Regions from separate parts of the Pseudobutyrivibrio ruminis HUN009 genome, predicted to be linked through region 3. Evidence: predicted binding sites of a transcription regulator. Region 3 holds the regulator's gene; each other region holds the start of a gene.
What was found. Region 3 encodes Rex, which represses fermentation and respiration genes when NADH is low (regulators of the CRP and FNR family bind a similar motif). Its sites were predicted from a motif close to ATTGTTAANTANTTAACAAT; they were not measured.
Positions count from the first base shown of each region.

Region 1: fucO (lactaldehyde reductase) is a predicted target of Rex. The motif match lies at 1,152-1,171, and genes of this name have one in related genera.
Region 2: pflB (formate C-acetyltransferase) is a predicted target of Rex. The motif match lies at 734-753, and genes of this name have one in related genera.
Region 4: BO15_RS0100700 (acetyl-CoA C-acetyltransferase) is a predicted target of Rex. The motif match lies at 1,444-1,463, and genes of this name have one in related genera.

Region 1 is NZ_JNLH01000001.1:43,967-46,177, forward strand. It holds gene fucO (lactaldehyde reductase) at 1-1,121, opposite strand, end outside; gene BO15_RS0100255 (TetR/AcrR family transcriptional regulator) at 1,278-1,829, opposite strand; gene rhaB (rhamnulokinase) at 1,889-2,211, opposite strand, start outside.
Region 2 is NZ_JNLH01000001.1:1,437,635-1,439,845, reverse strand. It holds gene BO15_RS0106565 (exonuclease domain-containing protein) at 1-595, opposite strand, end outside; gene pflB (formate C-acetyltransferase) at 913-2,211, shown strand, end outside.
Region 3 is NZ_JNLH01000001.1:2,050,393-2,052,603, forward strand. It holds gene abc-f (ribosomal protection-like ABC-F family protein) at 1-633, shown strand, start outside; gene BO15_RS0109250 (redox-sensing transcriptional repressor Rex) at 722-1,348, shown strand; gene BO15_RS0109255 (hypothetical protein) at 1,359-2,117, shown strand.
Region 4 is NZ_JNLH01000001.1:156,628-158,838, forward strand. It holds gene BO15_RS0100700 (acetyl-CoA C-acetyltransferase) at 1-1,182, opposite strand, end outside; gene BO15_RS0100705 (glycoside hydrolase family 127 protein) at 1,564-2,211, opposite strand, start outside.

The sequences.
Region 1 (2,211 bases), 2.0 Mb from region 3:
ATTACCTGCTCCTTTGTAGCCTCACGAGGATTTCCTGGATAGCAAGCATCATTAAGAGCATCTGTTGCAAGCTGGTCTAAATCCTCTTCCTTAATCTTATCAAGAGTCTTTGGAATACCAACATCCTCAGAAAGCTTCTTAACAGCTGCAATAGCTGCGTCACGGTACTCATCCTGTGTCATGTTATCAACACCTTCTACCCCCATAGCTCTAGCAACCTCGCGAAGTCTCTCCCCAGTATACTCGCGGTTGAATTCCATAGAAATAGGAAGGAACATTGCACATGCTACACCGTGTGGTGTGTCGTAGTGTGCTGAAAGTGTGTGAGCCATTGCATGGTCAATTCCAAGACCAACATTTGAGAAGCCCATACCTGCAATGTACTGACCAAGTGCCATACCCTCGCGGCCTTCCTTTTTATTTTCAACAGCATCACGAAGATTCTTTGAAATAAGACGAATAGCCTCAAGATGGAACATATCTGTCATCTCCCAAGCTGCCTTTGTTGTATATCCTTCAATTGCATGTGTAAGAGCATCCATACCTGTAGCGGCTGTAAGTCCCTTTGGCATAGATGACATCATATCAGGGTCAACAACTGCAACGATTGGCATATCATTTGTATCTACACATACAAACTTTCTTTCCTTTTCAACGTCTGTAATAACGTAATTGATTGTAACCTCTGCTGCTGTACCTGCTGTTGTTGGAACTGCAATAATAGGTACACATGGATTCTTTGTAGGTGCAACACCTTCAAGCGAACGAACATCTGCAAACTCTGGATTTGTGATAATGATACCAATTGCCTTTGATGTATCCATCGATGATCCGCCACCGATAGCAACGATGCAATCTGCACCAGAAGTCTTAAATGCTTCAACACCGTTCTTTACATTTTCGATTGTTGGATTTGGTTTGATATCTGAGTATACACCATAAGGAATACCTGCTCCATCAAGTAAGTCTGTAACCTTAGCTGTCACTCCAAATTTAATAAGATCTGGATCTGAAGCAACAAATGCTTTCTTGAAGCCATGAGCCTTAATCTCATTTACTACTTCCTGGATTGCACCAGCACCATGATAAGATGTTGGATTTAAAGAAATTCTGTTAGCCATAACAATACACTCCTTTTTTGTAACAAACATTGTGTTAAAAAAATAACACACCCTACGATTGATATTTTATCATCATAGAGTGTGTCAATATAAGTTACAGATATACGTATGTGTAACATTTTTATAAAATTCACAAATAGCTAAAATAAAGGCTTTCTAAACCAAATCTATTTCTTTGAATAGCTTGTGTAACATATCTGGCATTGCATCTATCATCAAATCAGCCAGCTCTTCTTCAGACTCCTTCATACCTTTCATAAGCCACTGTACAGTCATGTAGATAGATGCCTGGCAATACATTTCCAGCAGCTTTCTCATATGTTTATCAAGATTATCACCAGTCTTCTCTCTTATCAAATCACAATAAAACTCGTAAATCATGATAAAGTCATGGTCCTTGAGATTGTTCTGGTCATCTCCCTTAAATCCAGCCGTAAAGAATAATCTCTCCTGCTTTATGTATGCAAACTTTTTAATAAGACCTTCACGAATAGTTTCGCCCTGCCCCATTTCCTTGAAGGATTGTTCCAATAGGCAATCAAAATACCAGTTAATCAGGTCATATTTGTCGATAAAGTTGCGATAGAAACTTTGTCTTGAAACACCACACACATCCACTATCTGTTTGACAGTGATGTTTTCCACTGATGTAGTTTTCATGCAGGCTTTCATAGCTTCTGCCAGCTTGTATTTGATGTCTGATTTCATAAAAAACCTCCCGCAATCATTTTAAATGACCGATGGATGTTTTACAATTATATATGTACTTATGCCAATAGCTTTCTAAACGCCTTAAGCCCAGCCACTTCACCAGCAGATACCATCTGGGCACCGATGTTGCCAAGGGCTGTAGCTTCTGATGGGCCAGCTATCACATTTTTTCCTGTGGTTTCTGCTGTGAGTTTATTCAAGTAGCCAGCTTTTGAGCCTCCACCGACTACGTTAATGGTGTCAAAGTGCTTACCAGTGATAGCCTCAACCTCTTTGCAGGCCTTTCTGTAGCAGATTGCAAGTGACTGATAAATTACCTTTGCAAGCTCTCCCGGTGTTTGAGGTTCATCCTGGCCATGACTTCTACAGTATTCCTTCA
Region 2 (2,211 bases), 610 kb from region 3:
TAAGCATATCTTCAGCATCTGCAAGTGCGTTATGCTCCACATGACCGCCAAGTCCACAGATTGTTTTCATATCTGCCAGAGAAAGATTAGCATCTAAGCCTCCAGTAACATCCAAGCTGACTTCTTTTTGAATATTATCAAAAGTGCTTATAAACTTTGCAACACTTCTCTTGAGAGGCTTTTCCAGATTTCTAGATTCGTAGTCCCTTTGAAAACTGTTTTTATCTCCACCCCAAACACAGATTTTTCCAACCTGGAACTTTCGTATGCGGGTGATAAGCTCAGTCATAACGTCCTCATAGGCTGGGGCGTCCTCTAAATCTTCATTTGTAAGACCTGTGAGCTCAGTAATAAGTGACGGTAATTTATGGCCAGGTCTTAGCTGAACTGTTGAGTAGAATCTATCAAGCTCCTCATGGGCTGGATTTGTAATAATTACGCCCACTGAAATAACATCCTCGATGGAACTCTTTTTATATCTCGCGCTAAGATATTCCGCATCAAGGAATGCCTGATTCTTGCCTTTGTATCCTGCAGGAGCAGTCTGACTAGGCCCTTTTACTTTGTTTTTTGTACTTGTATTATTTGTAGCCAAATTTATCTCCAAACTTTGTAAATTAATGTGAATTCATTGTACCAAAAAAAACTCTACTATACAAAACGGCATCTATTATTAGTTACGTACAATATGTTTTTGTAGAAATACACCGAAAAAATGTTTTTATTTGAGTACATTGTGAATTTTTTATCACTCCTATGGTATATTATTAAAGGCTAGAATGTTAGACGCAACTAACTGTCCGATTTGTGGCTAATATAACCCCACTAGCCGGCGTTTGTAAGGCTTCCACCTAGCTTACAAACAGAACTATAAATTTTTATATTTTTATAAACAGAAAGGGAAACAAATCAATGGCAAATCATGATTTCGCACAATGGAATGGTTTCGTCGGTCGCGTTTGGAAAGATAACGTTAACGTACGTGACTTCATCCAGAACAACTACACTCCTTATGATGGAGATGAGTCTTTCTTAGCAGGTCCTACAGATGCTACTAACACACTTTGGGGTAAGCTTCAGGAACTTCAGGCAGCTGAGCGTGCTAAGGGCGGCGTTTTAGACATGGAGACAGAAATTGTTTCTTCTCTTACTTCTTATGGTCCAGGTTACATCTCAGAGGATACAAAGGATCTTGAAAAGATCGTTGGTCTTCAGACAGACAAGCCTCTTAAGAGAGCTTTCATGCCATACGGTGGTATTAAAATGGCTGAGCAGTCTTGCAGAATGTACGGTTATGAGCCAAGCGAGAAGCTTCACGAAATCTTTACTGTTTATCACAAGACACACAATCAGGGAGTTTTCGATATCTACACACCAGAGATTTTGAAAGCTCGTCACAATAAAATTCTTACAGGTCTTCCTGATACATACGGCCGTGGTCGTATCGTAGGCGATTACAGAAGAGTTGCTCTTTACGGTATCGATTACCTTATCGAAAAGAAACAGATTGACTTTGCAAACACAAATCGTCAGGGTATGAGACGTTATGACTTCCAGCTTCGCGAGGAAATCACAGACCAGATCAATGCTCTTAAGGGCATGAAGGAAATGGCTGCTTCTTACGGCTTTGATATTTCTAAGCCAGCTGCAAACGCTAAGGAGGCTGCTCAGTGGTTATACTTCGGTTACCTTGCAGCTATCAAGACTCAGAACGGCGCTGCTATGTCAGTAGGCCGTGTTTCTACATTCCTTGATATCTACATGACACGTGACCTTGCAAATGGTGTTATCACAGAGTCTGAGGCACAGGAAATCATTGATCACTTTACAATGAAGTGCCGTATGGTTAAGTTTGCACGTATCGAGTCTTACAACCAGTTATTCTCAGGTGACCCAGTTTGGGCAACTCTTGAAGTTGGTGGTATCGGTCTTGATGGACGCCACCAGGTTACAAAGACTTGCTACAGATTCCTTCACACACTTGAAAACATGGGACCTTCACCAGAGCCAAACCTTACAGTTATGTACTCTAGCCGTCTTCCTGAAAACTTCAAGAAGTACGCTGCAAAGATTTCTGTAAACACATCTTCTATCCAGTATGAGAACGATGATGTTATGAGAGTTACATGGGGCGATGATTACTCAATCTGCTGCTGTGTATCTGCTACAGAGACAGGTAAGGAGCTTCAGTTCTTCGGTGCTCGTGCAAAC
Region 3 (2,211 bases):
TTAGCGGCCTTTATGTTCACAGAAGATGATGTTTTTAAACGCATCAGCGAGCTGTCCGGTGGCGAGAGAGGACGTGTCTCTCTTGCAAAACTTATGCTTTCTAAGTCTAATCTTTTAATCCTTGATGAGCCTACAAACCATCTTGATATGGATTCGAAAGAAATGCTTGAGGAAGCACTTAACGAATATGACGGAACTTTGCTTTATGTAAGTCACGATAGATATTTTGTTAACCGTACTGCAAATATGATTCTTGAACTTTCAGATGGTCATCTTACAAAGTATCTTGGCAATTACGATGATTATATTGTCAAGAAGGAACAACTCTCTGCAGCAAATGTTGCTTCAATCCAGGAATCTGTAGTAGACTCTAACGCTACAGCTGCAAAGCTTGATTTTAAAGAACAAAAGAGAATTGAAGCGGAAAAGAGAAAGCTTCAAAACAAAATCTCAAAAATCGAAGAAGAGATAGAAAAACTAGAAGAAAAAAAGGCAAAGATTCAAGACGAATTCTTAAAGCCAGAGAATATGACAAATTCTGCAAAGCTCAACGAATTAACTGCTGAACAGAATGAAATAGATTCTAAATTGGAAGATTTATATTCTCAGTGGGAGGAGTTAAGTTTATCTTAAGCATGTATAAGTCTTTGTTAAAATCTTGACATAGTTTTTGTGTGATTTTATAATTAAGATTGAAAATTGTAATTAGGAGGTATATGGGTTGGATAAACAGATTTCACAAGCAGTCATCAGAAGACTTCCTAGGTACTACAGATATTTGGGCGAACTTTTAGACGATGGTGTTGAAAGAATTTCATCAAATGATTTAAGTAAGAGAATGCATGTTACAGCATCTCAGATTAGACAGGATCTTAACAACTTTGGTGGTTTTGGTCAGCAGGGTTATGGATATAATGTTGCATATTTACATGATGAAATAGGAAATATCTTGGGAGTTAACGAAACACATAATGTTATCGTTATTGGCGCTGGTAACTTGGGCCAGGCTATTGCAGGTTATGTTAAATTTGAGCGTGTAGGTTTTAAAATTATTGGATTATTTGATGTTAATCCTGAGCTTAAAGGCAAATTAGTTAGAGACATTCCTGTTCAGATGCTTGATGAGCTTCCAGAATTCATTAAACATAATGATGTGGAAATTGCAGCTTTAACATTGCCTAAGTCAAACGCGAGATCTACAGCATTAAAGCTTGTTTCACTAGGCGTACATGCTATTTGGAACTTTGCTCATGTTGATTTAGATGATATTCCTGATGTTATTATAGAAAATGTTCATTTATCAGATAGTTTGATGCAACTTTCTTATAACATTACTCAACAGAAGTAGGTGAATGTATATGGCGGACAGGGATTTTACAACTGCCATTTCCAAAATCAAGGTTCCTATGCTTATTTTGGATCAGAAATGGCATAGACTTTTTGCATTAGGCGGAAAGCCTGAACAGGTTAAAGAGCTTGAAAAGCAGGAAAATGACTTACTGAAACGTGAAGCTGAGCTGAAAAAGGAACTTAAAGACCTTAAGAAGGTTAAAGAAAACTTGATGGCTTCGGTTATGTCCAATATGGAAGGAACTTCTGATCTGGTTTCAAAGAAGCTTGATGATGATAAAAGACTTTTAGAAGAATGCAAGGAACGCATCGAATCAAACGAAGAAGAGTTGAGCGAGCTCCCACAGAAGACAGATGATGTTAACCGAGAGCTGATGTTGGCAACAATGGATTATTGCTACGATAAACTTCGTACTAATTCCACAGAGGCAGAGGAAATTACTAACTGGATTAAGGATGTTAGAGTTCAGCTCAAGAAAAACGTTATTCGCAAGCATAACCGCGAGATTAACAATAAAGAGATTTACTCATATATGCATGATGTATTTGGTATGGAGGTACTAAATCTATTTGATATGCAAAATGGGGATTTCTATATTGGTACAATCGATGATAAAGGTGAGCCTGTAAAAACACCTGCAGATAAGCAGGATGAAAGTGATAAAACAGATCTTTCTGACATTCAGCTTGAAGAAGTAGATTTGGATGCAGTTTCTAAGGAAACAAAAGAAAATACTGAGGAAGCAGAGGCTTCACCTGAAGAATAGAATTTACTGTTTTTTAAAAGACTAAACACCATTATGTTTAGTCTTTTTCTTGTATATATGGTATCATTATTATTGTGATAATTTACGTATTTCA
Region 4 (2,211 bases), 1.9 Mb from region 3:
GATAGTAGCGCAACCCATACCGCCACCGATGCAAAGAGTAGCAAGACCCTTCTTGTACTCTGGGTTGTGAATCATATCGTAAAGTAATGTTACAAGAATACGAGCACCTGAAGCTCCTACTGGATGTCCAAGAGCGATAGCACCACCGTTTGGATTGAGCTTGTTAAGATCGAAGCCAAGCTCCTTACCAACTGCTACTGACTGAGCAGCGAATGCTTCGTTTGCTTCGTATACATCAAGATCATCAATTGTAAGACCTGCCTTAGCAAGAGCCTTCTTTGTTGCTGGAACTGGACCAACACCCATGATTTCTGGAGCGCATCCGCCAAGTGCACCAGCTACCCATGTAGCAAGTGGCTTAACACCAAGTTCCTTAGCCTTCTCCTCAGACATAACTACGAGTGCAGCTGCACCATCGTTGATACCTGAAGCATTACCAGCTGTAACAACACCGTTTGGATAAAGAGCCTTAAGCTTAGCAAGACCTTCCATTGTTGTGCCTGGTCTTGGGCCTTCATCTGTATCGAAGATAACTGTTTCTTTCTTCTTCTTGATTTCTACAGGAACGATTTCGTCCTTGAATGCACCAGTTTCGATAGCCTTGCAAGCCTTGTTCTGAGAGTTAACTGCGAACTCATCAAGCTCTTCTCTTGTAAGCTTCCACTGCTCAGCTACGTTATCAGCTGTCTTAATCATGTGGTAATCATTGTATGCATCCCAAAGAGCATCCTTAACCATTGTATCTACTAAAGCACCCTGGCTGTTTGATGGCCATGTCATTCTGTAACCGAAACGACCATTTGGAAGTGCGAATGGAGCAAGTGACATGTTCTCCATACCACCAGCTACAACAACATCAGCGTCACCAGCGATAATCATCTGAGCTGCCTGGTTTACACAGTTAAGACCTGAACCACAAACAACGTTTGTAGTAACAGCTGTTGTCTCGTTTGGAAGACCAGCCTTGATAGCTGCCTGACGAGCAACGTTCTGTCCTAAACCTGCCTGGATAACACATCCCATATATACGTGCTCTACGTCCTCTGGCTTGATTCCAGCTCTCTTAACTGCCTCTTTAATTACGATAGCACCTAAGTCTACTGCTGGAGTGTTGCTAAGTGATCCGCCCATTGTACCAATGGCTGTTCTACATGCGCTAGCAATAACTACTTTTTTTCCCATCTTTTCTTTCTCCTTTGTAGAAATAATTTGTTTTCGGTATTGATAAGTTCTTTCTTTTGTTAAAATTCAACAATTATCAGCTCTTAGAACTGTTAATTTTTTAACGAACCTTTTCAAAAAAAAAGAGCTCATCTCTCTCCGTCGTTGTGAAAATATTAACACAACTCCAATTTCATTTCAATGAGAATTTTTTCATACTTCACTGTGCATATGCTAACTTTCAGAATATTCATCATCAAGTTGCTCAATTCTCACACTCCGCTCGTTAAATAATTATCAAGAAATGGCTTATTTTCGTTAAAAAGGAAACCGCAATTTTAAATCGCGGTTTCCGAATTGTGTCTATGCATGTGAAAATTTATTATAAATTCGAACATGCTATTATTCTCTAATCCATACCTGCATCTCGTTTTCGCCTCTATTTGCCCATGCATAATATGGAATAAACTTAATCTTTGCGTTTTCTTTCTTTATTGTTTCTGTGAAGTAGAGTAAATTACCGTTATCAACTACAAGTCTTTCAGCTTCGCCTTCAATAACCCCTACACCATTCAAAAGCTTTTCGTCGAAATGATATTCGAGCTTTTTGTCAGCAGGCAAACTAATATTATTTAGATTGTCACCATTATCGACTCCTTCGATGCAATAGATGAAAGGGCCACGTCCGATTGCAACCTTGCCATTATTCTCGGATACAAGTGGATTGCAATAATAACGTCTTACAGACATTTTAAACTTTAGAACCATGCTGGCTTTTCCATTAGCTTCCATATCCAGATAATGATAGCCCTGTTCAGCATTTATAGGTACATCTTTTCCATCAACTATAATACACTTTTCATCTGCCCAACTTGGAATTCTAATTCCAAATCTGATTCTATCAGCCCCTGAATTCTTAACAGAGACTTTCACAGTTTCGTCCCAAGGGAACTCAGTCTCCTGTGTTATTTCCACATAGTTGTTTCCAACGTTAATGTGAGACTCAGAATCAATATACTGATTAAGCAGAATTCCGTTTTCCTTAACAGT